One region of the Paraburkholderia sp. NPDC080076 genome, then DNA from elsewhere that is predicted to be linked to it. Evidence: predicted binding sites of a transcription regulator. Region 1 holds the regulator's gene; each other region holds the start of a gene.
What was found. Region 1 encodes HrcA, which represses chaperone genes, less so after heat shock. Its sites were predicted from a motif close to TTAGCACTCNNNNNNNNNGAGTGCTAA; they were not measured.

Region 1 (10,040 bases):
TTCTGCGCGACGATCTCGCCCAGCGCGGCAATCCATGCCTGCGAGGCGTTCAAGCAGGGAATCCGATGGAAATCCTTGCCGCCCGCGTGGAGGAATTCGTCGCGCACTTCCATGCCGATTTCCTCGATCGTTTCAAGGCAATCGGCTGTAAAGCCCGGACAGAACACGTCGGCGCGACGCACACCCGCCGCACCCAGTTCCTTCAGCGTGGGCGCCGTGTACGGCTGCAGCCATTCGGCCTTGCCAAACCGCGACTGGAACGTGATGCGGCATTCCACCTGTGTCAGTTCGAGCGCCTGCATCAACAGTGCGCCGGTTTGCTGGCATTGCTCGTGGTATGGGTCGCCGAGATCCAGCGTGCGCTTGGGCACGCCGTGGAAACTCAGTACCAGCTTGTCGCCCGCGGCAAAGTCCGGCCGGCCGTGCTGATGCCAATAGTGATGCACCTGCGCGGCAAGCGCCGCGATGTAGGCCGGATGGTCGGCGTACTGCCGCACCGTGCGGATCTCCGGCTGATTGCGCATACGCTTGAGCGCCGAAAAAGCGTCGTCGAAAGCGGTGGCGGTGGTCGACGACGAATACTGCGGATACATGGGCATCAGCAGCACGCGCTCGGCGCCCGCCAGCTTGAGCTGGTTCAGCATGGCCGGAATGCCCGGCGTGCCGTAGCGCATCGCGTAATCGACCAGCACCGTGTAGTCGTTCAATTGCAACAGATGGCGCAAGCCCTCCACCTGCTTCTCTGTGTGAACGCGCAGTGGCGAGCCTTCGGGCATCCACACCGCGGCGTACTTCTTGGCGGACGCGCGGCCCCGGACCGGCAAAATCAGCAGCCGCAGAATGATCTGCCAGAGCAGCGCCGGAATTTCGACCACGCGCGGATCGGACAGAAACTGCGCGAGATAGCGGCGGACCGCACGCGGCGTCGGCGCGTCGGGCGTGCCGAGATTGATCAGCAGCACGGCGACACGGTGTGACGTGGCGTTCTGTGAGGGCCGCTCGAGGTCGAAGCGCATAGGCAGCAGAAGTAACCGGTTTTGGCGGAGAGTCGGTTCAGGTGGGATTCATTATAGCGGCGCGGTTCATGCACCGGTCCGCCGGACACCCCTGGCCATTCGGCCAATTGGCAAGCCGCGCGCGGTCACGCATTATTTGCAGCAGGTGCCGCCGCGGCCAGGAGTCGAAGCTATTTATTGCTGGCTGAGAGTCAGGGAAAGCAGGCGTGCGGTGATGTCCACAATCGGAATCACGCGGTTGTAGGCCATGCGGGTCGGCCCGATCACGCCGAGCGTGCCGACGATCTTGCCGTTCACCTCGTACGGCGCGGTGACCACGCTCATTTCCTCGATCGGTACGAGATTCGACTCGCCGCCGATGAAAATCTGCACACCCGCCGCGTGACTCGACACGTCGAGCAATTGAAGGAGACTGGTCTTTTGGTCGAACACATCGAACAACTTGCGCAAGCGCGCCATGTCCGACGAAAGGTCGGCGACTTCGAGCAGGTTGCGCTCGCCGGAAATCAGCACGGTCTCGCCCGTGTCGGATTCGTCCGTGCTGGCGGTGACGGCGGCGTGCATCAGCGTAGTCATGTCACCGCGCAGTTCGTCGATTTCTTCGCGCAGGCGGCGGCGCACGTCGTCGAACGAAAGGCCCGCGAAGTGCGCGTTGATGTAGTTGGAAGCCTCGACCAGTTGCGACGGCGAGAAATCGCGCTGGGTCGCCATGATGCGGTTCTGCACGTCCCCTTCCGGCGTGACGATGATCAGCAGAATGCGCTTGTCGGACAAACGCATGAACTCGATCTGCTTGAACACATGGCTGCGCCGCGGCGTGAGCACCACGCCGGCGAACTGCGACAAATTGGAGAGCACGCTGGCCGCAGCCGCAACGATTTTCTGCGGTTCGCCCGCCTGCAGCGTAGTCTTGACGGTACGCGTCACGGCCTCTTCGTCCGCGGCGGACTCCACCGTCAGCATGGTGTCCACGAACAGGCGGTAGCCGCGAGGCGTAGGAATGCGGCCCGCCGAAGTATGCGGACTGATCACGAGCCCCAGGTCCTCGAGGTCGGACATCACGTTGCGGATCGTTGCGGGACTCAGTTCGAGGCCCGAATAGCGCGACAACGTGCGCGAGCCGACCGGCTGACCTTCGGCGATGTAGCGCTCGATCAGCGTTTTGAGGAGGGTTTGTGCGCGAGGATCTAGCATGACGGAAAATTTTAGCTCAATGGCACGACAACCGCGAGCGCTAGGGGCGCCCATCCCTGACGAACGCGCCGCCTGTTGCCGGCGCAGCGCATTGCCTTCGGTCCGGCCTGCTAGCCGGCGTTCCGCCCGGCGCTTTGCGGACCACCTTGCAGGCCACCTTCTGGGCGGCCCCGCTGCCGGCACCCCGCCGCACTTTAACCGGCGCACATGTCATCAAGGCTTCACCATTCTAACGATAATCGCGAGATGCGCTGACGGCCCGCGCGTGCCGGCCGGCTACCGGGTCTGTCTGCGGTTCTTTTCAGGCCCTACCTATGGTGTAATGCCGGCATGCAAGTGACCAGCCAGTTCAAGACCGTCGCGCTCGTCGGGCGCAACAATACGCCGGGCATCGCCGAGCCCTTGACCACGCTCGCCTCGTGCATCGCGAAGCGCGGCTTCGAGGTCGTGTTCGAAGCCGACACCGCCGCCGAGATCGGCGTCACCGACTATCCGGCGCTGCGTCCCGCCGAGATCGGCGCGCGCGCCGACGTTGCGGTGGTGCTGGGCGGCGACGGCACCATGCTCGGCATCGGCCGCCAGCTTGCGCCGTACCGCACGCCGCTGATCGGCATCAACCACGGGCGGCTCGGCTTCATTACCGACATTCCGATCTCCGACATGCGCGAGATCGTGCCGCAAATGCTCTCGGGCAACTTCGAGCGCGAAGAACGTGTGCTGCTCGAAGCGCGCATTATGCGCGGCGGCAATCCGATCTATCACGCGCTGGCCTTCAACGACGTGGTGGTCAACCGCAGCGGCTTCTCGGGCATGGCGGAACTGCATGTCTCGGTGGACGGCCGCTTCATGTACAACCAGCGCTCGGACGGCCTGATCGTGGCCACGCCCACCGGCTCGACCGCTTACGCGCTGTCGTCGCAAGGGCCGATTCTGCATCCGCAATTGCAGGGCATCGTGCTGGTGCCGATCGCGCCGCACGCGCTCTCGAACCGGCCGATCGTGCTGCCGGACGACTCCAAGGTGAGCATCCAGATCGTCTCGGGGCGTGAGGTGAACGTCAATTTCGACATGCAGTCGTTCACCTCGCTCGAACTGAGCGACACGATCGAAGTGCGCCGCTCGCGTCATACGGTGCCGATGCTGCATCCCGTCGGCTACAGCTACTTCGCCACGCTGCGCAAGAAGCTGCACTGGAACGAATACCCGTCGCACGAAGAAGACTCCAAGCCCTGAGCGGCAAGGACACCGGAACGCGAACGCCGCCGCTGCCGAAACCCGACTATCACGCTCACCAGACGACCTCCATGCTTCGCCACCTCTCGATACGCGACTTCGTCATCGTCGCCGCGCTCGATCTCGAATTCGACAGCGGCTTTACTGTTTTCTCCGGCGAAACCGGCGCCGGCAAGTCGATCCTGATCGACGCGCTGGCGCTAGCGCTCGGCGCCCGCGCCGATGCGAACGTCGTGCGCACCGGCGAAAGCCGCGCCGACATCACTGCGGAGTTCGAGACGCATGGGCAGGTCGAGCAATGGCTCGACGAGCAGGCGCTCGGCACGACCGGCGACGACGGCCATCACGACGGCACGGTGATGCTGCGGCGCGTGGTGGATGCCAACGGCCGTTCGCGGGCCTTCATCAACGGCACCGCGGCGACGCTCGCGCAGTTGCGCGAGGTCGGCGAAATGCTGGTGGATATTCATGGCCAGCATGCGCACCAGTTGCTGATGCGCCCCGACGCGCAACGCGAACTGTTCGACACACACGCCGGCCTGTCCGACACTGCCGCAACCGTTACGCGAGCATGGCGCATGTGGCGCGAGAAGGTTCAGGCGGTCGAGCACGCGCAAACGCGTGACCGTGAACTGCAACTGGAACGCGAGCGCCTCGCCTGGCAGCTCACCGAACTGGACAAGCTCGCGCCGCAACCCGGTGAGTGGGAAGAAGTGAACGCCGAGCATCGGCGGCTGTCGCACTCCGCCAATCTGATCGACGGCGTGCAAGGCGCGCTCGGCGCACTGTCCGAATCGGACGAGGCCATGATCACGCATCTTTCCTCGATCGTCTCTAAGGTGCGCGATCTGGCGGAGATCGATCCGGCCTTGAACGACGTGCTGGCCGCGCTCGAGCCGGCCGAAATCCAGCTGCAGGAAGCGGCTTATTCGCTGAGTCATTACGCGCAAAAGCTCGAACTCGATCCGGACCGGCTGGCGCAGGTCGAGAAGCGTCTCGACGCGTTGCATTCGGCCGCGCGCAAGTTCCGTCTGCAGCCGGAAACGCTGCCGGAGGAACACGAGGCGCGTCGCGCTCAACTGGCCGCGCTCGACGCGGCCGCCGACCTCGCCAGCCTGCACGCCGCCGAAGCCAAAGCCAGGGAAGACTTCCTGACCGAGGCGAAGAAACTCTCGAAGGCGCGCGCCAAGGCCGGCAAGGCGCTGGGCGCGGCGGTCACCACGGGCATGCAGGAACTGTCGATGAAAGGCGGCAGCTTCGAAGTCGCGCTGGTGCCGCTGCCCGAAGGCGGCGCGCATGGGCTCGAACAGGTCGAGTTCCGCGTCGCCGGTCATGCCGGCGTGCCGCTGCGGCCGCTTGCCAAGGTCGCCTCAGGCGGCGAACTGGCGCGGATCAGCCTCGCGCTCGCCGTGATCGCCAGCGCCGCCAGCCCGACACCCACGCTGATCTTCGACGAAGTGGACACGGGCATCGGCGGCGGCGTCGCCGAAGTGGTCGGGCGGCTATTGCATCAGCTTGGCCAACAGCGCCAGGTGCTGTGCGTGACGCACTTGCCGCAAGTTGCCGCGCGCGGCGACCATCATTTCCAGGTGGCGAAAGCGGGCAATGGCAAAGGCGGCACGGTCAGCAGCGTGACCTCGCTCGACAAGGCGAGCCGCGTCGAGGAAGTCGCGCGCATGCTCGGCGGCCTGGAGATCACACCGACCACGCGCAAGCATGCGAAGGAAATGCTGGCGGCGTAGTTGTTCGTCGGCTGGGGATGCCCTCGCCATCCGCGACTCGCGATCGGAGCACTGGCGGCGACGAACGGCGGCTAAGGGTGAATCGCTGGGCGCGTCGCCCGCTTGGCAGAGTGAAGGCCGCGACGTCGCTCACGCCGCCGCTCGAAGCGCCGCCAGGCAGATCCCGCTTGAGAAACCCTCGCGCACGTTCAACCAAACACACGCTTCCACAGCCCCAGCACCGCTTCACGCTCCCTAGCCACCAGCGCCGGCTCGACCCGCGCCTTCTCCATCCCATCCAACCGCAACTGGTGCTGCAACTTGCGGTACGTGCGATACGCCGCGCCGACCGTCTCCGCTTCCGCCTCGCTCATCAGGCCGAAGCGCGACACTTCCCGCAGCAACGCGATGTTGCCGGTATTGCGGATCAACTCGGGATCGCTCGCCGCGTGCAACAACACCCAGTACTGCACGGTGAATTCGATATCCACCATCCCGCCGCTATCGTGCTTCAGGTCGAACAGCGCCGTATGGTTCGGATGCCCCGCTTCTACGCGCGCACGCATCTCCACAATTTCCTTCATCAGCGGCGCCGCTTCGCGCGGCGTGGTCAGCACCTGTTCGCGGATGGCTTCGAACTTCGCGCCGATCTCAGCGTCGCCCGCGCAGTAACGCGCGCGGCTCAATGCCTGGTGTTCCCACACCCACGCCGTATTCGCTGCGTCGCCCTCGCGCAACTGGTAACGGCGGAACGCGTCCAGATCGGTGACGAGCAGGCCCGATTCGCCGTTCGGCCGCAGACGCAAGTCGACGTCGAACAGGGTGCCGGCGCCGGTTGCCGTCGTGAGCCAGGTGATCAGGCGGCGGGTGTAGGTGGAGTAGACGTCGGCTGCGGCGTCGTCGGGGTCGTCGTAGAGGAAGATCACGTCGAGATCGGACGCGTAGCCCAGTTCCTTGCCGCCCAGCTTGCCGTACGCGATCACCGCGAAACGCGGCACGTCGCGGTGGCGTTTCGGCAGTTGGTTCCAGACGGCCTCGAGCGTGACGTCGAGCACGGCATCGGCAAGTTCGGACAGCCGGTCGCTCACATGTTCGACGCTCAGCTTGCCGGCCAGATCGATTAGCAGAATGCGAAACACCTCGGCCTGGTGGGCATGGCGCAACAGATCCATCTGCTGTTCGACGCCATCCGCCGCGGCAAGGCGCAGGCGCAGCGTGCGCTTGAACTCGGGCCAGTCGAACGGACTGTTGATCGCTTCGTCGTCCAGCAATTCGTCGAGCAATTGCGGATGGCGGATCAGATAGCCGGCCGCCCAGCGCGAACCGCCGAGCACCGACAGCACGCGATGCAGCGCCTGCGGATATTCGGTCAGCAGCGCGAGATACGCGCCGCGCCGGCTCACCGCTTCGAGCAGGTCGAAGAACCGCGCCACCGTATCGCCGCGCCGCTCGGCGGGCTCTAAAGTGCGCGCGGCTTCGAGCGCCCGTTGCGCGACGATGTCGAAACGTTGCCGGCTGCGCTCGGCCAGCCCCGCATAACGCGACGACTGCCACACCGCGCGCAGCCGCGCGAGCAGTTCGCCCGGTTCGGCCACGCCGAGTTCGATCAGGCGCGCCTGCAGGGCTTCGTCGGCGCTGTCGTCGGCGAGCGCGCTGCTCCACACCCACACGCCGGCGCCGTCTTCGGGGGCGCCACAGCCGTCGCGGCCGCTCACCTTGTCGGCGAAAATCTGATCGAACTGCTGTTCGACGAATTCGCGATGCGCGTCGAGCTTGGCCATCAGCGCGGCGTAGTCGTCGCAACCCATCGCATGAGCGAGCGCCGCGCGTTCCTCGCGATCGACCGGCATCGCATGGGTCTGCGCATCGTTGCGGTATTGCAGCCGATGCTCGAGTTCGCGCAGGAAGCGATACGCCTGCGACAGCTTCACGCAAACCGACGTGTCGATCAGCCCATGCGTGGCCGCGTGACGCAGCACGGCAAGCGTCGGCCGCACACGGAAGCCCGCATCCTGGCCGCCACGGATCAACTGGAACACCTGCGCGCTGAATTCGATTTCGCGGATGCCGCCCCGCCCGAGCTTGATGTCGTCCGCCTTGTCGGGACGCATCGACGCGCGCCGCTGCGCCTCCTGGCGAATCTGCAGATGGAGTGCGCGAATCGCGCTGATCACGCCGAAGTCGAGATAGCGGCGATAGACGAACGGTGTGACGATCGCATCGAGCTGCTTCTGCAGCCGTTGCGCGGCATCGCTCGCGGCTTCGGACACGAGACGCCCCTTGATCCACGCATAGCGCTCCCACTCGCGGCCTTGCACGTAGAAATACTCTTCGAGCATGCCGAGACTGCACACGAGCGGCCCCGAGTCGCCGTTCGGCCGCAGCCGCATATCGACGCGGAACACGTAGCCGTCGCCGGTCACTTCGGCGAGGGCGCCGATCAGGCGCTTGCCGAGGCGCGTGAAAAAGTCCTGCGTGGCGATCGGCGAACGCTGGCCGCCGGCGGTCTCGCCGTCCTCTTCGTAAATGAAGATCAAGTCGATATCGGACGACACATTCAGCTCGCGCCCGCCAAGCTTGCCCATCCCCACCACGCCAAGCGAGAGCCGTTCGCCTTGCGGATTGCGCGGCTCACCGTATAGCGCTTCGAGTTCGGCGGACAGGACCGCAAGCGCGCGCTGGATCGTCGTCTCCGCCAGGTCCGTCATCGCGCCGGTGACTTCGGCAACATCCGCCTCACCCGCCAGATCACGCTCCATCACGGCGCAAAAAACCTCGGTGCGCAGTTGGCGCAAGGCCCGTTTAAGTGCATCTTCACTCAATGGCGCATCGGCCGCGCCGGCCGACTCGGCGCACAAGGCGTCGAAACGCGCGTCGATACGCTCGCGCGTGAGCGGCCCGGACGCCAGCGCCGCCACGTGCGCCACGAGTTGCGGACGGGCCGCCGCAGCGCGCGCCGCGTAGTGTGAATAGTTGGAACTCAGGAGAGTGGCGTCAGTCATCAAGGGTCTGGCTCGCTCGTTGCTTGATCAGCGTGGTTCAGTTCGTCGTAGTACACGGTAGCGGTGGTCGCGGCAGCCTCGCGCAAGTCGCGAGACGGCATGCAGACAGGGTTTGCAGGAGGTCCGCCTACGCTTTCCCGTGTGTTACATTTCGTCGTTAATTCGCAAAACTACCATACGCCCACCCGCCGCAGCATGTCCGAGCGAAACGAATCCGCCGCCCCGCACGAAACTGCGCAGGTCCGGCCTGTGAGCGGACGCGACCACATCGTGCTGCGTCGGACCTTGCACGTGGTCCTCGCGCTCGCGCTCGTCCTGTACTTCATTGCGACGGGTCTGTTTCTCGGCTTGCGCTACGTGGTCCTGCCGCGGATCGATTCGTTCCGGCCGCGCATCGAAGCCGCCATCTCCGAAAAGCTGCACACGCAGTTCACCATCGGCAAGCTCGCGCCGCATTGGAGCGGCTTCCAGCCGGGCCTCGACGTCACCGATCTCGTGATCCGCGATCACGACGGCAAAGCCGCGCTGACCATCCCGCACGCCACCGCAGCGCTCTCGTGGAAATCGCTCTGGCAGTTTCATCCCGCGCTGTCCAGCCTGATCGTCGATCAGCCGGACGTGCTGGTGTCGCGCAGCAGCGACGGCGTGCTTTCGGTGGCGGGCGTGCCGGTGCCGACTCGCCACAGCGGCAACGACACCTTGTCCACCTGGCTACTGCGTCAGCAGGCGATCGTGGTGCGTGGCGGCGCGCTGCGCTGGCGCGATGCGCAGCATGACGCGCCGGAGTTGGCGCTGCGCGACATCCGCATCGCGATTCTGAACGACGGCTACGATCACCGCCTTGCACTGCAGGCGCCCGCCGACGGCCAGGTCCTGCACGGCCCGATCGATTTCCGCACGCACTTCAAACACGCGCGGCTCTCCGCGATCGGCAAGCCGATCAACTGGACCGGCCAGGTGTACGTCTCGACCGGCCCGGTCGATCTGCCGACGCTCGCGCGCTACGTCAATTTCCCGATCGAGACGTTTGCCGGCCGAATCGACAACGCCATCTGGATCGACTTCGCCGACGGGCGCATGAAGTCGGCGGGCGGCCAACTCGCCGGCACCGACGTCGCCATGCGGGTGCGTCCGACCCAGCCGAAGCTGCTGGTGCCGGTCGCCAATTTCTCGTGGCGCCTCGAAGCCGACCAGGGCGACTACAGACTGCAACTGACCAATCTGCACGCCGAACTCGGCCAGCCGCCGCTCGACGACGGCACGCCGCTCACCCGCACACTCGCGTTCACCACGCTCAATGGCCGCTACCGGACCGCCTCGCAGCAACACGGGCAGCTCGTCGGCGTGAGCGGCGATCGTGTCGACCTCGGCATCCTCGCCGAATTCAGCCGCGCGTTGCCGCTGCCGCGGCGCCTCCTGAACAGTCTGGTGCGCTTCAATCCGCGCGGTCTGGTGGCCAATTATGTGATCGAAGTCGAGCGCGGCAAACCCGAGTCCGGCGAAGCAGGCAGCGACCGCCGCCCGAGCGGCGCCGAGCCGATCGAACGCTATCGCTTCAAGGGCGACCTGCAGGGTATCAGCATCGCCGCTCAGGAACCGCCGCCGGGGCTTACGCCACTGAATCACCCGCGCGCTGGCATTCCCGGCATCGAGAATCTGTGGGGCAACGTGGATGCCGACGAGACCCACGGCACCGCCCTGCTCAACACCTCCAACGTCGCCATTACGCTGCCGGGCGTGTTCGACGACCCGCGCCTGAAGCTCGACCGTCTGCATGGCCGCGCCGATTGGACCATTGCGCCGAAAGCGCCGGGCGAGAACCGCCCGGCCTTCACCGTGAAGCTGGCCGATTTCGGCGTCTCGAACGCCGACGC
Region 2 (10,040 bases), 170 kb from region 1:
CCGTTGCCGGCGCGGATTTCCGCCTTCGCCTCGACCGACGAATAGCGTTCGTCGATCCACGTGACCGGCAATTTGAACCGGCCGTTCAGCTGATTGCCGAAGCGCTTCGCGAGCTGCGTCATTTCGTGCGGCGTGCCGTCCGGATGCATCGGCAAGCCGACCACGAGCGCGTCCGGCTTCCATTCGGCGATCAGTTTGCCGACCGCCTCGAAGCGGTATTCGCGGCTGCGGTTCTGCACGATCACGAGCGCCCGCGCGCGACGCGTCAGCGAATTGCCGACCGCCACGCCGATGCGTTTTTCACCGTAGTCGAACGCAAGCAGCGTCGCCTCACGTCCGGCCCGCAGGTTCATGCGTGACCCGCCTCGCCCGACAGCATGGACAGGTTGATGCCGAGCAAGGCCAGCGCGGCTTCGAGACGCTCTTCGGCGGGTACGTCGAAGACGATCTTCGGGTCGGCTTCGACCGTCAGCCAGCCATTCTTCGAAATCTCTTCTTCGAGCTGGCCCGCGCCCCAGCCGGCATGGCCGAGCGTGAGCAGGAAACGCTCGGGACCCGTGCCGCTCGCCACCGCTTCGAGCACGTCTTTCGAGGTGGTCATCTCGAGACCGCCCGGCACCGACATGGACGAGGTGTACGCGTTGCCGTCTTTCGGATCGTGCAGCACGAAGCCGCGCTCTGTTTGCACCGGGCCGCCGAAATAAACGGGCACATGGAGAAGGGGTTCGATCTCGAGCTTGAGATCGATGCGACTGAAGAGCGCTTCGAGGTCGATATCGGTCGGCCGGTTGATCACGAGGCCGAGCGCACCGCGCTCACTGTGATCGCAAAGGTAGACCACCGTTCCTGAAAACGTCGGATCCGCCATGTTCGGCATGGCGATCAGGAACTGGTTGGTCAGATTGATGCGATCGGTACTCTTGGACATAGTTCGGATTTTAGCAAAGACGATGCAGGATGGCGGGCTTTGAGCGTGGAACCGCGATGTGTGCCATGGAGCGTGCCGCGAGCCATCGACGGCGATTCAAGTTGCACTCTATCACGCACGCGGGCGCTCGCCACGGTGCAGGTTCGCAGGGTTTCGCGGCACGCGTATTGCGTGCCGCCGGGATATGTCATTGCGGCCCGTTGCGTCCGGCCGGCAGAGGGTCCGGCGGGCCGAATCCGCCACGCGTACTGTTCACGCGCCGCCCTGCTCGATCGAGCGCGTCAAGGCCGCCAGCGCGGTGTTGCCGCCGGGCGGCGCGACGCCCGCTGCAACCTTGTGCAACGTGGCACGCAAGGCCTCGGCGGCCTGCTCGAGCGTGCTCGCCGCCGGCGCGCCGACAATCACATGCGCACGCACCGCGGGCGTCGACACGCCGGCATGCGCGCGACGGCGCCACGCGAGCCCCAGCGCGTCGGCCAGCAGCGCCACGTGGCCGAGGCCAAGCGCGCACGCGGCGGAACCGAGCCGGTAGGCGGCATCGCCCGCCTGCAGCGCTTCGCTGGGATCGGCTTTCTCCGGCTGGTCGGCGGCGCGGGCGTGCTCGGTCAATGCGGAAATCGAGGCGTCCGCGGTTTGCAGAAAATCTTCGTACGCGTTTGCGTTAACCGCCAGCACGCCCAGCTCACGCGTCAGTGCACTGCGCGTGGCGCTGATCGCCTGGGCCTGCACTGCGCCCGCTTCCCAAAGCATTTCGGATGCCTGGGTGCCCGCGACGTGCCAGTCGACGGTCAAACCGTAGTCGTGCAGCACTTCCACCTGGTCGGCGTCTTCCGCTGCGGCGCCGAACAACGCGTAGTCGCGCCACAGCAGCGCGAGCGTCGCGCGCACGAGGGAGCGCGGCGCAAGTTCGATGCCGCGCGCATGATCGGCGAGCGCGAGGTTGCAACGGGCGTAGAAACGCCGCGCGTCGGTTTCCCCGGTGGCCCGGCCGCTGACCCGCAGAGCCTTGGCGCAGGCCTTGGCGAGGCGCCAGAAATCGTAAGGGTCCGGGCCGGCGAGTTCACTGAAAACGGCGTCCAGTTCGTCGAGCGCCGCATTGGTCACGGCCAACGCCGCCGCACTGCCGGAATCGGCCTGCGAGCGCAGCACCGGCAGCAGCGCGCGCTCATAGCGGGCTCGCAGATGAGCCAATTGATCGGCGGACTGCGCGTGTAGCGAGACCGGTGGCACCGGCCGCGCGGTCAACGCGAGATCTTCGAACGCGACGGTGGAACCGGGCGTGTGCTCCGACAGATGCGTGCAGAGCGCCCGGTAATGATTGAAGAGCACGGGCGAGCAGGACAGCTCGCGCAGATTGTGGCGTTCGAGCGCGGCGCGGAAGTCGCGCAAGGCCGCGCCGAACACGGGCCGCGCGTTGACCGCGTCGGCCGGGTCGCCCTCCAGGAGCGGCGACAGCCGCACCAGCGCGTCAGCAAAGCGCTGCGCGCTCAGCCAACCGGCTCCGCGCAATGCGTGCGACGCACGCAGCAACGCCGAGGTGCTCTCGCTGTGCTGTTCGAATGCCAGCAGCGCCTCGGCCAGCGCCAGTTCGGCCGGACGTACGGCGCCGCCGCGCGGGTTCGGCAAGGCATCGAAGGAAACGGGTGCAGCGGATCGAAGAGTCATGGGCAGGCGACACGAAGCTGACGGGCCGTCGCCTCGCGCCGCACGCAGACTGATCGGCTAACGCGCGAACCGGCGACAGGACAATGACAGACTAACGTTGCGACACGGCACGGCCGAGGATGTTCCGCGTCGACGCGTTGGGGCAAACTTCAGAGCGCACCGGGTGCGTTCGATCCGGCGCGCCACGCCGGCTGCGAAACACCATGCCAATGCCGCGCCGCAGGCATGCGGCACGGCCCGCAGCCGGCATGCCGGCTGCTCCCGGACTTCAGATCTGGACCATCTCGAAGTCTTCCTTACGCGCGCCGCACTCCGGGCAGGTCCAGTTAATGGGGACGTCTTCCCAGCGGGTGCCCGGCGCAATGCCTTCGTCCGGCAAACCGGCTTCTTCGTCGTAAATCCAGCCGCAAATCAGGCACATCCAGCTTTGATATTCCATTCTTGTGTCGCGTCGTAGAGTCCGTGGAAACGGGAGCCATGATGGTACCGTGTTGCCGCCCCAATGCCTAGCAATCAGCAACGCGCAATCGTAGCGTGCTACGGCCTTTGGCTATGCAGTTTGCGTCGGCCGGCACGGTGGTTGCGGCGCCATGCCGCGCGCCGGCCGCGGCTGGCTTGCTGCAATGCATCGCGAGATGCGAAAAAACGCCCTCGCGACGGTTTAGGCCGCATAATTGAGTCGATTGCGCAGTCTCTGCGCCTAAATTTAGCTCCTTTCTGTCAATCTTCATGCCCAGCGACACGCCTCCGATCGTCCTCACCTTCGGCCTTTCCGATCCCACTGGCGGCTCAGGCCTGCAAGCCGACCTGATGACCCTTGCCAGCATGGGCTGTCATGGCGTCTCCGTGCTCACGGGCTACACCGTGCGCGACTCGGCGAGCTGCGACGAAGTCACCGGGCTCGACCCTGAAGTGGTCGCGACCCAGGCGCGGATGCTGCTCGAAGACATGCCGATCGCCGCGTTCAAGGTCGGCGCCTGCACCCGCGCGGAAGTAGTGAGCGCGATTGCCGAAGTCGTCGCCGATTACGACGACATTCCGCTGATTCTCGCCCCCGATTTCACACTCGACGACGAGCACGTGCTGTCCGCCGACGAACTGCGCGAAGCGATCGCGGATCTGCTCGCGCCGCAAACCACGTTGCTGGTCGCCGATTCCGCCACACTGCTCGCGCTCGCGCAACCGGACGGCGACGCCGAAGCGCCGAGCCTCGACGCCGCCATCTCGCATCTGCTGTCGCAAGGCTGCGAATACATTCTGTCGACGGAAACCGGCACGCACCGGCACGTCAATACGCTGTTCAGCGAAGACGGCCAGTTGCGTCAGGACATGTGGGACCGCGGCAGCCATCGGATCATGGGCTTGACGGATACGCTGGGCTCGGCGATCGCCGCGTTGCTGGCCAACGGCCAGGAGCCCGCTGAAGCGGTGCGCGAGGCGCAGGAATATTTGTACCAGGCCCTGCGCAACGCTTTCCGGCCGGGCATGGGCGCGTATATGCCGGACCGGTTCTTCTGGGCGCGCAGCAGCGACGACGATACGCCGCCGACAGCCGGCAAGGATGCGGCGCCGGGCGAAGCGCGGCACTGATAGCTGGCGCGAAGCGCCGATCGCTTTCCCGGCGCTTCAGCCCGCAGCAAGCGCCCATAAAAAAACCCGCATTTCTGCGGGTTTTTTCTTTTGGGAAGCACGCCTCGCGGCGCACTCCCCCATGTGCTTCCAGCTGGACCTCGTAACGAGGCCCAACTGAAATTACATGTCCATGCCCATGCCGCCCATGCCGCCGGGCATACCGCCGCCCATCGGAGCATCTTCCTTCGGCAGTTCGCAGACAGCTGCGTCGGTCGTCAGCAGGAGACCCGCCACCGAAGCTGCGTTTTGCAGCGCCGTGCGCGTCACCTTCGTCGGATCCACGACACCTGCGTCAACCAGGTCGACGTACTCGCCGGTTGCTGCGTTGTAGCCATAGTTGCCCTTGCCAGCAGCAACAGCTGCCACCACGACGCTGGCTTCTTCGCCACCGTTCGTGACGATCTGACGCAGCGGCTCTTCCATCGCGCGCAGCACGATCTTGATACCTGCGTCCTGATCGGCGTTCAAGCCCTTCAGGCCGGCGATTGCCGTACGTGCGCGGATCAGCGCGACGCCGCCGCCAGCAACGATGCCTTCTTCCACAGCTGCGCGCGTTGCGTGCAGTGCGTCTTCGACACGTGCCTTCTTTTCCTTCATTTCGACTTCGGTCGCAGCGCCGACCTTGATCACTGCAACGCCGCCTGCCAGCTTGGCAACGCGTTCTTGCAGCTTTTCACGGTCGTAGTCCGACGTTGCTTCTTCGATTTGCGTGCGGACTTGCTTCACACGTGCTTCGATGTTCGCACCTTCGCCAGCGCCGTCGATGATCGTCGTGTTTTCCTTGCCCACTTCGATGCGCTTCGCTTGACCCAGTTCAGCCAGCGTTGCCTTTTCGAGCGTCAGGCCGGTTTCTTCAGCGATGACTTGACCGCCGGTCAGGATCGCGATGTCTTCCAGCATGGCCTTACGACGATCGCCGAAGCCCGGAGCCTTGACAGCAACGGTCTTCAGGATGCCGCGGATGTTGTTCACCACCAGCGTTGCAAGTGCTTCGCCTTCGACGTCTTCTGCGATGATCAGCAGCGGACGGCCAGCCTTGGCGACTTGCTCCAGTACCGGCAGCAGATCACGGATGTTCGACACCTTCTTGTCATGCAGCAGCACGAACGGGTTGTCCAACACGGCAACTTGCTTGTCCGGGTTGTTGATGAAGTACGGCGACAGGTAGCCGCGGTCGAATTGCATACCTTCGACCACGTCCAGCTCGTCTTGCAGCGACTTGCCGTCTTCAACGGTGATGACGCCTTCCTTGCCGACCTTGTCCATGGCTTCAGCGATACGATCGCCGATCGACGAGTCGCTGTTTGCCGAAATCGCGCCGACTTGGGCGATTTCCTTGTTGGTCGTGCACGGCTTGCTGATCTTGCGCAGTTCTTCGATCGCCGCGAACACAGCCTTGTCGATACCGCGCTTCAGGTCCATCGGGTTCATGCCCGATGCGACGTACTTCATGCCTTCGCGGACGATCGACTGAGCCAGAACCGTTGCGGTCGTGGTGCCGTCACCTGCGTTGTCGCTGGTCTTGGAAGCAACTTCCTTGACCATTTGCGCGCCCATGTTCTGGAGCTTGTCTTTCAGTTCGATCTCTTTCGCGACCGACACACCGTCCTTCGTGACCGTCGGGCCGCCGAAGCTGCGTTCCAGGACAACGTTGCGACCCTTCGGGCCCAGCGTGACCTTCACAGCGTTCGCGAGGATGTTCACGCCTTCAACCATCTTGGCACGGGCGGAATCACCGAATACGACGTCTTTAGCTGCCATCTTCTAACTCCTTGAATTCTTTAAGATATGACCGGGAAAAGTAGCGACCAGCGCTTACTTTTGCACCACGGCCATGATGTCTTCTTCGCGCATCACGAGCAGTTCGTTGCCGTCGACCTTAACGGTCTGGCCTGCGTACTTGCCGAACAGGACGCGGTCACCAACCTTCACGTCGAGCGCGATTTGAGCGCCCTTGTCGTCACGCTTGCCCGGGCCGACTGCCAGAATTTCGCCTTGATCCGGCTTTTCTGCTGCGGCTTCGGGGATCACGATGCCCGACGCGGTCTTGGTTTCTTGATCCAGACGTTTGACGATCACGCGATCATGCAAAGGACGAAGGTTCATACATACTCCTCTCTTGATTGAGACTGAAGAACGCTGAGAAAACCCGGCTGGCTGAGCCAACCGGCGATGTTGTTAGCACTCTCGTGCAGCGAGTGCTAATTATATGGACGGGTGGTGACAAATTCAAGAAGGGATGCTGCTGTTGGGTGAGATTCACTCAACTTTGGACTTTGTTCACTTAAGTCTGAGCGCCCGAGCGGCGCCCGGCCGCGATCATGAAAGGAAATATCATTTTGAAACAACGGGTTATTGTTAAACCAGCTGTTCCACAATGCCGCGAGCGCAGTGCGACCGCGCGGCTTTTTCTGACCGCATCTGTCCGCGCGTCCGGGTGACTCATGCTAAATCCAGGGAAAACCCCGCCCCCGAGTGCAATCGTCAGTGACGTTCGGGCAAACGCGCGGCTATCACCGCCCTGCCCCAGAGACAAATTGTACGTTGTGTCTGTATTGGCTCGGTGTCACCCCTTGCTGACGAGCAAACAAGCGCGTGAAGTCCCAGGCGGGTCAAAGCCCAGATTGAGCGCAAGATCCTGAAGTGCCATTTCCTGCTGCGAAACACTTTGAATCGACAGATCCATCCGCAGCATGCTGCCGAATGTCGCCGGCGTCATGCGCTGCGGGCGTTCCTTGAGAATGGCTATGCGGAAAGCTCGGTGAACCGGATCGCCGCGGAAGCCGGCGTATCGATCAAGACGCTCTACCGGCACTTCGAGAGCAAGGACGAGCTGTTCAGTGCGGCGATGGAAGCGGCCTGCTCGACGACCGGCACGCAGTCCGGTTCGGCAGAGGGAGTCGCCGAGCTTGGCGAGCCTGATTGGTTTAGCGAACCGCCGCCCGTCGCGTTGCCGATCGCGGGGGCGAATATCTTCGGCACGCGCTTTCGGAAGAACAGTTGGCGCTGTATCGCGTCGTGACCCGCGATGCCGCTCGCTTCCCCGAACTCGCGCGCCGCTATCGCGAACAGGTTGCGGGTGCACGCGACGCGCTATTCGCGAGCTATCTTGACCGATGGTTACCTGTCACAGGCTGGAAAGGCAAAGACAAGTATGGTGCCGCGACAACCTTCGCGGCACTCCTTAAGGCCACGCTTTTCGACGAGGCGCTGTTTGGCGTGAAGAGCGCAAGCGAGGAAGAAATTGCATCGTGCGCGAGGATCGCGGCCGTCGAGATGATGGTTCTCATCGAAGCCGGTCAGTTCTAATTCGTTCCGCTGATTTCAAGCCGCGATAGATTCGAGGCATTGCGGAACATCGAGTGTTGACCTGCCTCGCCGGCGGCGCGATGGAACAGCGCGCCGCTGCGGTCAAACACCATTGCCGCAATGCCGTGAACAGCGCCGTTCGCGACAGCATCGTCGAGCAACGGCTTGATGGCCGAATCGTTAAAAGTCCTGATTGGCTCGTGAGTTCGTAATGGAGAATCCGTACGCGGGCAAGCGGGCCGATTTTGCGATTGACGGGATCACGCGCTCGATTGAGATCGTATCGACGCGTATCAGGACTTCGTTAGCCCCGAAGACCGCGCCGGCGACATCTTCATAACGGAAGATCTGCGGTCCTCTATTCCGAGAGCAGACGACGGCTTCCGTTTCTCTTGCTCTCGTTGACAGAGAAAATCGGATCTACTGCGCAGGCGCCGGCACAGGCACGATCGACGCAATCCGCCAACCTTCCGGGGTTCGGACAGCGACTTCATAGACGAGGAACGGAGCGCTCCTCGCCGACGCTTCCGAAGCGCCAAGGGTAATCTGCGTGGGGGCGTACAACTGGGCGACGTCTGCGGTCAGGGGAACAATCTTGATGCTCTCGACGTTCGGCTCGAACTTCCACACCCCTTTGAAGGTTTCCTTGAAATGCTCGATGAGCGCGGGCTTCCCCCAGAACTGATAGGCGCGAGCCACGAATGCGATCGGGTCGGGTTGGCCAGCTGGCGCGGATGCCAGTACGCGCTCGAACGCGACAATGTCATGCGCCGTAGCGGCCGCTGCCTGGCGGAGAAAGACGTCTTTGACCTCTTGGCTGTCTTTCTCCGTGAAACGATGCGTGGCGGCGGCGTATGCAGTCGCATTAGCGGCCGCAAGGACCACAACCGCGAAGAATGAAGCGAGTGTTTTCTGTATGCGCATGTGCATCTCCCATTCACTCGGCAGGAACGGGAATTACCGCCGAGATCTTCCAACCGGATGGCGTCCGGATCGCAAACTCGTTGATCAGAAATGTCGCCGTTCTGGCGGGTTGGCCGGCTGCTCCGAGTGTGACGCGAGTCGGTGCATAGATCTGCACCGTATCGCCGTTCAACGGAATGATGCTGATGGCGCTCTGATCCGGTTCAACGCGCCACGTACCCGTGAAAGCCTTGCGGAAGTGCTCCATGACGGCATCCCTGCCCCAGAACCGGTACGCGCGAGCCACGAACGAGACAGGGTCTGGCTGGCCTGGAACGGCATGCGCCAGCGTGCCGTCGAGCGTGTCGATGTCATGGGCCGTTTCGGCGGCGGCCTGACGCAGGAACAAGTCATGAATCTCCTGCGTATCGCGTGCGGTAACTTCGGCAGCGTGCGCGGAACTCACGGCAGTCATCAACGAAAAGGAAAGAACAAAGAGGAGGTTGCGACGCACACCCAACGATCGAATATCCACGATATATAGTCTCATATGCCCGTATATGGAATTTTTTTGCGGCGGGAGAAAGGGATACTCTCGCCGCATGTCGCGGGGATCTCAATGCAGATGTGGCGCCCTTGACCTCAGAAAGTCTCTTGATCCATGGCCAGGTCCAGTTGCACGATTCGAGCCATGAATCGCCGCATCGCCAACGCGTCCTCCGTTCCAAATTCCTTTTCGAAGCGTGCTTGCGCCTTCTGCCAGGATGGTTTGCTTTGCGCCTCTATCTTGGCGCCCAACGTAGACAACGCTAGTTCTCGCTCCCGGCGATCTTCGCGCCCGACCTGAATCGTGATCAGCCCGTCGCGCTCGAGCGGGCGAACGTTGTGTCCCATCGTTGCCCGATCCATCGACAACACGTCGGCAAGCGCGGCCATTGTCGTCGGCCCGCGGCTGGCAAGGAGACTCAAGATCGTGTACTGCGTGGCCCGCAAACCGGTTTCCGCCATGCAGGCATCATAGAAGCGGGTCAAGCGCCGCGCGGCTTTACGCAGAGCGGTGTTGTTACATACACCAGGATTGATTGCCAGCCGAGACGCAGTCATGTTGGATCAAACGTTAAGATCTTGGAGAAAATATTATGGGCATATAAGACCATTGTCAAGCGAGTTCATGCCGGCCGATTAGCACAGAAGTTCGCTTAGCCCACACCTGGCCGGCCGCGTTCGCGACGACGGCTACGTTGCCCGATCGAACTTGTGTGCAAACCGCTCCGTTGCCCATTCGATAAAGACGCGCAACCGCTGGCTCATATGCCTGTCTGGCGGATACACGAGGAAGAAGGGGTATGGATCCGGTTGCCACGCCGACAGAACAGGCAGGAGTTCGCCACGCGCGATCGCGTCCCTCGCGGCAAACGAGAAGGTTTGAATCACGCCGAGACCGGCCAGCGCAGCCGCGACATGGGCGTTGCTCTCGTTCACCCCCATGCCTTGTAAGCTGCCGATTTCGATTCGCTCGCTGCCCTTCTGAAAACGCATCGGCAACACGCGTCCCGTCCGTGCAGAAACGTAGCTCACGATCCGATGGCCGCTTTTAAGCTGG
Region 3 (10,040 bases), 180 kb from region 1:
GTGACGGTACCAGGCGTCCTTGGCATCGTCGTCGAGACACAAGGTGTGCTTCAGATACTTCAGCACGCGCAGATTGTTCAGTGGATGGATCTCGCATGCCACCTGCAACGCCAGCGCACGTACATATGCGCGATCGGCCGGCGTCGCGGGCAGGAGCGGCGGCTCGGGATGCGTCTCTTCCAGATACTCGATGATCGCGAGCGACTGCGGCATCACGTCATTGCCGTCGACGAAGGTCGGCACGATCCCGTCCGCATTCACCTTGCGGTATTCGGGCTTCAACTGCTCGCCGCCGTCGCGCACAAGGTGCACCGGCACGTAGTCGTACGGCAGATTCTTCACGTTCAGCGCGATGCGCACGCGATAGGACGCCGAGCTACGGAAATAGCTGTAGAGCTTCATGTTGTCTGTCTCCCCCAACTGGCCGTCAGACGACGCGCACGCTGAGCTCGCCGAGCCCGTCCACGCCACCCTTCATCAGATCGCCCTGCACTACCGCGCCGACGCCTTCCGGCGTGCCGGTGAAAATCAGATCGCCGGGTTGCAGTTCGAACAGTGTCGACAGATAAGCGATCGTCTCGGCCACCGACCAGATCAGTTGCGACACGTCCGAGTTTTGCTTTTCGTCGCCGTTCACCGACAACCAGATCGCGCCCTTGTCGACATGGCCGACGGTCGTGACCGGATGAATCGGACCAAGCGGCGCCGAGTGATCGAAGCCCTTCGCGGTATCCCAGGGACGGCCCAGCTTCTTCGCTTCGGCCTGCAGATCGCGGCGCGTCATGTCGAGACCGAGCGCGTAACCGTAGACGTGGTCGAGCGCGCTCTCGGCCGGAATGTTCTTGCCGCCCTTGCCGATCGCCGCGACCATTTCCATCTCGAAGTGGACGTTTTTCGACTGCGACGGATAGGGAAACTCGCCGGTGGCGCCGGGCGCGACGTACAACACGGCATCGGCCGGCTTGGCGAAGAAGAACGGCGGTTCGCGGTCGGGATCGTGTCCCATCTCGCGCGCATGCGCCTCGTAGTTGCGGCCCACACAGTAGATGCGACGCACCGCGAACTGCTCGCTGGACCCCACAACCGGCACCGCGACCACCGGTGCGGGTGCAAATACGTAACTCATCCCGTTCTCCGTTTCTTGATGTGTGCCGCCAGCGCGACAATAAAACATCGAGTGTAACGCGCGACAAAGCGCCGCGCGCGCCAGTTCGGCATGGACCGGCAAGGCCCGCACCGCGGGCGTGCTGTCTCGCGGGATCGCCATAGATGCGATACTCACACTCAATAGCGTCTCCTGAATACCGCGGCCGACCGCTCCGAGGCGGCACGCCAACACGTCCCACTGCGCCCGATGACCGACTCCGCCGACACCGTCAATCCCTTCCCCTGCGCCCGCTTCATCAAGGAAATCGGCCGCGGCCCGAACGGCGCCCGCGCGCTGACCGCCGACGATACACGCACGCTCTACACCGCCATGCTCGACGGCCGCGTGGCCGAGCTCGAACTCGGCGCGGTGCTGCTCGCGTACCGCGTGAAGGGCGAAACCGCCGACGAACTCGCCGCAATGCTGGCCGGCGCGCATGCGTCGTTCGAGCCGGTTCATCTGCCGCACGGCACGTTTCGGCCCGTCTCGATACCCAGCTACAACGGCGCGCGCAAGCAGCCGAATCTGGTGCCGCTGCTCGCCCTGCTGCTGGCGCGCGAAGGCGTGCCGGTGCTGGTGCATGGCGTCACCGAAGATCCGGGCCGCGTGACGAGCGCGGAGATCTTCACGCATCTGCAAATTCCGCACGCGCGATCGCACGCCGATATCGAAGACGGTCTCGCTGAGCACCGCCTTGCGTTTGCGCCGATCGGCGTGCTCGCGCCGAAGCTCGCGCGCCTGCTTGCGCTGCGCCGGCGCATGGGCGTGCGTAATTCGACGCACACGCTGGTGAAAATCCTGCAGCCGTTCGCGCCCGCGGGTTTGCGCCTCGTCAACTACACCCACCCGCCGTATCGCGACAGCCTCACGCAACTGTTCAACACGCATCCGGACGCGGCCGCCGGCGGCGCGCTGCTTGCGCGCGGCACAGAAGGCGAAGCGGTGGCCGATACGCGGCGCCAGGTGCAAGTCGACTGGTTGCACGACGGCGTCTGCGAAACGCGCGTGCCGCATGAACGCTCGTCGCCGGATGCGCCGGAAGTGGACTTGCCCGAGGCTAAAGATGCGCCGACGACAGCGGCCTGGATCAGCGCCGTATTGCGTGGCGAAGCGCCCGTGCCGAGCGCGATCGAACGGCAGGTCGAACTGATCGTGGACGTCGCAAGAATGCCGGTGTAACCGCCTCGGCGTAAGCGCTGCGGCGCGCTTGCCGTCGCCCGCTGCGACCTGCGCGGGTTGACACGCCGCGACGCGCCGTCATACATTAGACCCATGCGTTCCCTTCCGAACACCCTCCGAATTACCTCCGGCCGCCTAGCGCGGCCCCTATCGCTACGCCTAGCGTAAGTCAGGCGTAGCGCCGCGCGTTGGCAGCTCAGGTTGCTCGAAGCGCGGTCTCTCCAGCAGTTCCGTTGTTCCGTTTCACCCCCTAAGCGTAGTTCTTCACAACCTGTAGTCGTTTGCATTCGTCCGTTTACCGCGCGGACGAAGCGCGAGGATCAAATGCACGCCGCATGGGCTTTATCCACGTCCGTTTTCGCCGTCACGATGACGCTGTTCGTTCGCGCCCGTTCGTTGTTGCCGCTAGCCCCCGGCTGGCGGCCCGTGCACCCGTGGCAGTCCGCCAACCGCTCGACGCCACATCCTTTCGCATGCGACACAACGAACGAGGCTCACCATGTTGCAAAATCCCGCTGAAAAATATCGCCCCTTCCCCACCGTGCGGCTGACCGGCCGCAAATGGCCGAGCCGCACGATCGACCAGGCGCCGGTCTGGATGAGCACCGATCTGCGAGACGGCAATCAGGCGCTGATCGAGCCGATGAACGCGGCGCAAAAGCTCGAGTTCTTCGAGATGCTGGTCGCGATCGGCTTCAAGGAAATCGAGGTCGGCTATCCGTCGGCGTCGCAAACGGATTTCGATTTCGTCCGCAGGCTGATCGAAGAAAGGCGCATTCCCGACGACGTGACCATCGAGGTATTCATGCCGTCGCGCGCGGAACTGATCGCGCGCACGTTCGAGGCGCTGGAAGGCGCGCCGCGCGCCATCGTGCACTTGTACAACGCGATCTGCCCGTCGTTTCGCCGGATCGTGTTCAACCAGTCGAAGGCCGAAATCAAAGCGCTGGCCGTGGCAGGCACGCAAATCATCAAGGAGCATGCGCAGGCGCGGCCGGACACGCATTGGACCTTCCAGTACTCGCCGGAAACGTTCAACGCGGCCGAACTGCCGTTTGCACGCGAGGTGTGCGACGCGGTGGCGCAGACGTGGCGGCCCACGCGCGATCACAAAATGATCATCAACCTGCCCGCGAGCGTGGAAGCGGCGACACCGAACGTATTCGCCGACCAGATCGAATGGATGCACCGCAATCTCGGCTATCGCGACAGCATCGTGCTGTCGGTGCATCCGCATAACGATCGCGGCACCGCGGTGGCCGCCGCGGAACTGGCGCTGCTGGCGGGCGCGGACCGCGTCGAAGGCTGTTTGTTCGGCAACGGCGAGCGCACCGGCAACGTCGATCTCGTGACGCTGGCGATGAATCTGGCTGCGCAAGGCGTCGATACCGGGCTCGATTTCTCGGATATCGAGGCGGTCCGGCGCGTCGTGGAGCGCTGCAATCAGTTGCCGGTGCATCCGCGGCATCCGTATGCGGGCGATGCGGTGATTCGAGCGAAAAGCGGGGAGCGACAAGGCGTCGCGGCGCATGAGCCGGAAGTGGCCGAAGCCGGTGCGGCCGATCGTCGCGAGTGGAGCGGTGTGGATGACGAAAGCGTCGCTGCCTGAGAATCAGGGCGAGTGACGCAAGAACCGACGCACAAGCGCGCTACCCGCGTGCCCGCGTCAGCCGGAGCAACCCGCTCACAAGGCGCGGCCAGCCCGGAAACAGTGAGCTCAAAAGGCTCACTCGATTGCGCAACGCGTTGCCTGCCAGGCAATCAGGCGCCATCGCCCGTCTTCCTGCGTATGGATCGCCGTGTAGGCGATCGGAAACAGCAGCGCTCCGTTATTGGCTTCCATTTCGATCAGCGCCCGGCCGGTCACGACGCAGGTCTCGCGCCCGACCGGCAGCACCTCTTGCGACTGAATCTCGATCTGCCGATAGCGGCGGCGGCCCGCGGTAATCCCGTCGATGAACTGCCGTTTCGTTTCCCGCTTGCCGTTCGTGTGAACGTAGCTCACGTTGTCCGCGAGCAGCGTGTCGAGCGATTGCCCGTCGCCGTCGACCATCGCGCGAAAACGCTCTCGCTCGAGCTCGCGAACCGCTTCGATTATCTTTGCCGCCATCGCTCAGCCCCTCGCACCGGTGAGCCGAACGTGGCCACGGTCGTCAGAAGTTATATTGCAGATATAGCTGGTGGAAATTTATACCAGGATTCGGCTCTTTGATACCGCCGTTGGAAATATGCTGGAAGCGATAGCCTGCCTGGTACTGCTGGTGGCTGCCGAACTGCATGCCCACGCCGGCCATGTCGGCGAACTGGAACGCAGTGCCCAATGTGAAGGTCGAAGAAATCCGGGGACTCGACAGCAGCCGGATGCCCGCGCCCAGTTCGGCGTACGGGCGGATCACGCCCGATCCCTTGATGAAGCGGATGATCGGCGTCACGCCGATTTCGCCGATGTTGTCGTGCACATTGCCTTCGTTGGTGTGCCACCAGGCCACGTGCGCTTCGCCGATTAGCGAGAAATGCCAATCACCGATCTGCCACCAGGTCAGATCCGGGTCCCAGACGAAACCGAGGTCGAGTTTCTTGACGTGGCGATCGCCGAGGCCACCCGCCACCTGCACGCCAAACTGGTCCGCCGAAGCCCATCCTGAAGTTCCCACCAGCACGGCGCCAGCCGTGATATTTAGAGCCAGACCACGCAAAGCATTCTTTTTGTTGTTCATCTAACACCCGAGCTCCGCCGAACGTTGAACAATCCTTAACCGTTTTGCGTATTGTAAAGACAATCTCAATTCAGTGGATCGTATGAAGAAACCCGACTTTCCGCAATTAGTCACGTCAAAACTAGCAAAAGTCGGTCACTTATAACAATGAAGGCGATCTGTTAGGTAAGTTCTACGTTCCGAGCAAAGAAGCCGAAGGAGGCGTACCATGGCTATTGAATCGTGAATTTCAATAGGAATTTACGGAACTTGGATGCCCCTACAGCCTCTAAGTATTAGCACTCGGCAATTCAGAGTGCTAACATCCAACGCTGGAGTCGTTACCTGAATAAGCTTTTGTCTGATTCCAAAGGAGTTTCCTACGTGAGCCATGCAATGACCCTTCCGAGTACTTTGAGCCCGTCGTCGGCTAAGGCCGCTTCGGCAGGTGCACTGGCGCTCTCGCATTCCTCGCTGCTGCCCGGTCAATTGGGCAATATCGACGCCTACATCCAGGCCGTAAATCGGATTCCGATGCTGACGCCGGCGGAAGAACGCCAGTTCGCCACCGAATTTCGCGAGCAGGACAACCTAGAGTCCGCGCGCCGTCTCGTCCTGTCGCACCTGCGGCTGGTCGTATCGATCGCGCGCAACTATCTGGGCTATGGACTGCCGCACGCCGACCTGATCCAGGAAGGCAATATCGGCCTGATGAAGGCCGTGAAGCGCTTCGACCCGGAGCAGAACGTGCGCCTAGTGTCGTACGCCATGCACTGGATCAAGGCTGAGATCCACGAATACATTCTGCGCAACTGGCGGATGGTGAAAGTCGCCACGACCAAGGCGCAGCGCAAGCTGTTCTTCAACCTGCGCAGCCACAAGCAAGGGCTGGGCGCGTTCACGCCGGACGAGATCGAAGGTCTCGCCAAAGAGCTGAATGTGAAGCGCGAAGAAGTGTCCGAAATGGAAACGCGCCTCTCAGGCGGCGATATCGCGCTGGAAGGGCAGGTCGAGGACGGCGAAGAGTCGTACGCGCCGATCGCCTATCTGGCCGACTCGCATAGCGAGCCGACCGCCGTGCTGGCTTCGCGTCAGCGCGACAAGCTGCAAAGCGACGGTATCGCGAGCGCGCTGGACGCACTGGACGCCCGCAGCCGCCGCATCATCGAGGCACGCTGGCTGAAAGTGGAAGACGACGGTTCGGGCGGTTCGACGCTGCACGAACTGGCCGACGAATTCGGTGTGTCCGCCGAACGTATTCGCCAGATCGAGGCAAGCGCTATGAAGAAGATGCGCGGTGCGTTGACCGAATACGCGTAAAGCTTGAAGATTGTCAGCATGCCGGTTCGCCCGGCGCGCGGTATCCAGCCGCCAAGCCCCGCCCTCGCAAGACGGCGGGGCTTTTTTTCGCCGACGCCGCGGCGTTTTCGCGCACGCGCACACTGACGCAAGAACATCACCGCGCAACACGCGTTTCTTGACGTATCACAAACCAGATAGCAATACTGCTTGAACGGGGCAAGTCTCGCGACCCAATGCCGCAGCGCCGAACTGTTGCGCGCGAGGTTCTACTCCTAGAATCGGGATGCACTCGCCAAACCGCCCAAGCGGCCTGGCGCCAGCCGGATTCACCGGTGTGAAGTTGCCTTCTACCGATCATGACCACAGCCCTCAATCGCAGCACCACCCACCGCCCGAGCCTGCGCAAACGGTTCCACGGCTGGGTGCGCGGTCCGACGCTGGCGCGGGATATCGCCATCGTCCTCGCCATCAAATTCGTACTGCTGATGGCGCTCAAGTACACGTTCTTCAATCATCCACAGGCGGAGCACATGTCGCTGCCGCCTGAGCAAGTCGCGCAGGCGCTGTTGTCCGTGCCTGCCTCGCATCCGTCCCAAGGTGATCAACATGCCCGTTAGCGAAGTCGTAGAACTGTCGCGCCTCCAGTTCGCCATCACCGCGCTTTACCACTTTCTGTTCGTCCCGCTCACGCTCGGCCTGTCCTGGTTGCTCGTCATCATGGAGTCGGTCTATGTGATGACCGGCAAGCAGATCTACAAGGACATGACCCAGTTCTGGGGCAAGCTGTTCGGCATCAACTTTGCGATGGGTGTCACCACCGGCCTCACGCTGGAATTTCAGTTCGGCACAAACTGGTCGTATTACTCGCACTATGTCGGCGATATTTTCGGCGTGCCGCTCGCGGTTGAAGGGTTGATGGCGTTCTTCCTCGAGTCGACCTTCGTCGGCCTGTTCTTCTTCGGCTGGAACCGGCTCTCGAAGACCCAGCATGTGTTCGTCACGTTCCTCGTGGCGCTCGGCTCGAACCTGTCGGCGCTGTGGATTCTGGTGGCCAATGGCTGGATGAACAATCCGGTCGGCGCTACCTTCAACTATCAGACCATGCGCATGGAGCTCGACAGCATCTTCTCCGTGCTGTTCAATCCGGTCGCGCAAGTCAAGTTCGTGCATACCGTGTCGGCCGGTTATGTGACGGCGTCGATGTTCGTGCTTGGCGTGTCGTCGTGGTATCTGCTGAAGCGCCGCGACACTGAATTCGCATTGCGTTCGTTCGCGATTGCCGCCGGCTTCGGTTTGGCGTCTACGTTATGCGTGATCGTGCTCGGCGACGAATCCGGCTACCGCACCGGCGAAGTCCAACAGGTCAAACTGGCCGCGATCGAATCCGAATGGGAAACCGCGCCCGCGCCGGCTCCGTTTACGATCATCGGGATTCCGAATCAGAAGGAAGAGCGCACTGACTACGCTATCCGGATTCCCTACGCGCTCGGCCTGATCGCCACACGTTCGCTCGATGAACCCGTGGTCGGCCTGAAAGATTTGATGGCGCGCAACGAAGAGCGCATCAAAAACGGCATGCTCGCCTACGCCGCGCTACAGAAGCTGAAGCAAGGCGACATCACCGACGAAGCCAAAGCCGACTTCGACGCGCACAAGCAGGATCTCGGCTACGGCCTGATGCTCAAGCAGTTCACCGCGAACGTCACCGACGCCACGCCGGATCAGATCGCCCAGGCCGCGAAGAAAACGATCCCGCCTGTGGCACCCGTGTTCTTCTCGTTCCGCTTGATGGTGGGCCTCGGCATTCTGTTCCTCGCCACTTTCGTGCTGGCGTTCTGGTTCTGCGCGCAGCGCTCGTTGTTGCTGGAGAAGCGCCGCTGGTTCCTGCGCTGGGCCGTGTGGGCGATTCCGCTGCCCTGGCTCGCGGCGGAGTTCGGCTGGATTGTCGCTGAAGTGGGCCGTCAACCGTGGACCATCGCGGGCATTCTGCCGACCAACCTGTCGGCCTCGAGCCTGACACCGAATGACCTGTATCTGAGTATCGCAGGCTTCGTGGTGTTCTACACGGTGCTGTTCATCATCGAAATCATGCTGATGTTCAAGTACGCGCGGCTCGGGCCCTCGTCGCTGCATACGGGCCGCTATCACCACGAACAACAGCCGCTGAATCAGCCGCTGCCGACCAACACGGCCGCCTGATTCGCCGCCACTGAGCTTCAAGGGAAAAGATCATCATGGATTACGCAACCCTCAAACTGATCTGGTGGGTGCTGATCGGCGTGCTGCTGATCGGCTTCGCGCTCACCGACGGCTTCGACATGGGCGCGGCGATTCTGCTGCCGTTCATCGGCAAGACCGACGCCGAGCGGCGCATCGTCGTGAACACGGTGGGCGCGACGTGGGAAGGCAATCAGGTCTGGCTCATCACGGCGGGCGGCGCGATGTTCGCCGCGTGGCCGCTGGTGTACGCGGCATCGTTCTCCGGTTTCTATTTCGCGATGCTGCTGGTGTTGTTCTCGCTGTTCTTCCGGCCGGTCGGCTTCGACTACCGCAGCAAACGCGAAGACCCGCGCTGGCGCACGGCGTGGGACTGGGCGCTGTTCGTCGGCGGCTTCGTGCCGGCGCTGGTGTTCGGCGTCGCGTTCGGCAACCTGCTGCAAGGCGTGCCGTTCTCGTTCGATACCGACCTGCGCGTCACCTATCACGGCGGCTTCTTCGCGCTGCTCAACCCGTTCGCCGTGTTGTGCGGCCTCGTCAGCGTCTCGATGCTGACCGCGCACGGCGCCGCCTTCGTCAAGATGAAAGCGGACGACATCGTCGCCGAGCGCGCTTCGCTGGCGCTGCGGATCGCTTCGCTCTCTTGCGTGGCGCTGTTCCTGATCGCCGGCGCGCTGATCTCCACGATGATCGGCGGCTATCAGGTGATCGACGCCCCGCCGCTCGACACGGTCGCCAATCCGTTGATGAAGAACGTGATCGGCGCACCGGGGCTGTGGCTCACCAACTACGCGAACTATCCGTGGATGGTGAGCGCGCCGGTGGCCGGTCTCGCAGGCGGCGTGCTGGCCACGTTGCTCGCGCGCTCGCGCTTCGAAAAGAGCGCCTTCCTGTCGACTTCGCTGATGATCATCGGCGTGATTCTGACGGCGGGCTTCTCGATGTTCCCGTTCATCATGCCCTCCTCGCTCGACGGCCGCAGCAGTCTCACCGTGTGGGATTCGACCTCGAGTCGCATGACGCTGCAGATCATGCTGATCGCCGTGATCATTTTCCTGCCGATCATCCTGATCTATACGAGCTGGGTGTATCGCGTGATGCGCGGCAAGGTGACCGCCGCCGCGCTCGAAGAAAATCACCATACGATGTATTGATCCGCAACACGCTTAACAGGAGTTTGCGATGTGGTATTTCAGTTGGATTCTCGGGATCGGCGTGGCGTTGGCGTTCGGCATCATCAATGTGATGTGGCTGGAATCGCATCGGCCGTCGGAAGCCGGCGCACAGAAGAGACGCTAAAACTGCATGTGCCGGCCACGGGCCGGTAAACGGAAAAGCGGCACCTTGAATGATTCAAGGTGCCGCTTTTTTATTGCTGCATGACTACTGGAGGTGAAGCAGCGCGAGCCGCTCCTGCTTCAGCACTGCGTCATGCCGGCAAAGGCGTTGCACCGCCGCTTTGCGTCGTGCGCGTTGTCAGCTTTTCAGCGTAGCGCTGC

Region 2: a site for HrcA is predicted at 6,404-6,430, ahead of groES (co-chaperone GroES). Genes of this name have one in related genera too.
Region 3: a site for HrcA is predicted at 5,319-5,345, ahead of rpoH (RNA polymerase sigma factor RpoH). Genes of this name have one in related genera too.

Annotation. Positions count from the first base shown of each region.
Region 1 is NZ_JBNNWQ010000002.1:176,267-186,306, forward strand. Features, by position in the region: gene hemH (ferrochelatase) at 1-1,016, opposite strand, end outside; gene hrcA (heat-inducible transcriptional repressor HrcA) at 1,191-2,210, opposite strand; gene ACQKRQ_RS08205 (NAD kinase) at 2,541-3,443, shown strand; gene recN (DNA repair protein RecN) at 3,515-5,185, shown strand; gene glnE (bifunctional [glutamate--ammonia ligase]-adenylyl-L-tyrosine phosphorylase/[glutamate--ammonia-ligase] adenylyltransferase) at 5,374-8,166, opposite strand; gene ACQKRQ_RS08220 (YhdP family protein) at 8,362-10,040, shown strand, end outside.
Region 2 is NZ_JBNNWQ010000002.1:7,677-17,716, forward strand. Features, by position in the region: gene ruvX (Holliday junction resolvase RuvX) at 1-353, opposite strand, end outside; gene ACQKRQ_RS07425 (YqgE/AlgH family protein) at 350-928, opposite strand; gene ACQKRQ_RS07430 (hypothetical protein) at 1,181-2,593, opposite strand; gene ACQKRQ_RS07435 (rubredoxin) at 2,862-3,032, opposite strand; gene ACQKRQ_RS07440 (hydroxymethylpyrimidine/phosphomethylpyrimidine kinase) at 3,323-4,183, shown strand; gene groL (chaperonin GroEL) at 4,346-5,986, opposite strand; gene groES (co-chaperone GroES) at 6,041-6,331, opposite strand; gene ACQKRQ_RS07455 (hypothetical protein) at 6,792-6,944, opposite strand; gene ACQKRQ_RS07460 (TetR/AcrR family transcriptional regulator) at 6,894-7,247, shown strand; gene ACQKRQ_RS07465 (TetR/AcrR family transcriptional regulator C-terminal domain-containing protein) at 7,226-7,534, shown strand; gene ACQKRQ_RS07470 (YybH family protein) at 7,955-8,458, opposite strand; gene ACQKRQ_RS07475 (nuclear transport factor 2 family protein) at 8,472-8,972, opposite strand; gene ACQKRQ_RS07480 (MarR family winged helix-turn-helix transcriptional regulator) at 9,080-9,469, opposite strand; gene ACQKRQ_RS07485 (LysR family transcriptional regulator) at 9,674-10,040, opposite strand, start outside.
Region 3 is NZ_JBNNWQ010000002.1:360,862-370,901, forward strand. Features, by position in the region: gene maiA (maleylacetoacetate isomerase) at 1-402, opposite strand, end outside; gene ACQKRQ_RS08985 (fumarylacetoacetate hydrolase family protein) at 428-1,126, opposite strand; gene ybiB (DNA-binding protein YbiB) at 1,355-2,326, shown strand; partial or broken gene ACQKRQ_RS08995 (2-isopropylmalate synthase) at 2,826-3,866, shown strand; gene ACQKRQ_RS09000 (nuclear transport factor 2 family protein) at 4,053-4,436, opposite strand; gene ACQKRQ_RS09005 (acyloxyacyl hydrolase) at 4,480-5,043, opposite strand; gene rpoH (RNA polymerase sigma factor RpoH) at 5,407-6,342, shown strand; gene cydP (cytochrome oxidase putative small subunit CydP) at 6,681-6,941, shown strand; gene ACQKRQ_RS09020 (cytochrome ubiquinol oxidase subunit I) at 6,931-8,523, shown strand; gene cydB (cytochrome d ubiquinol oxidase subunit II) at 8,559-9,695, shown strand; gene cydX (cytochrome bd-I oxidase subunit CydX) at 9,724-9,840, shown strand; gene nagE (N-acetylglucosamine-specific PTS transporter subunit IIBC) at 9,971-10,040, opposite strand, start outside.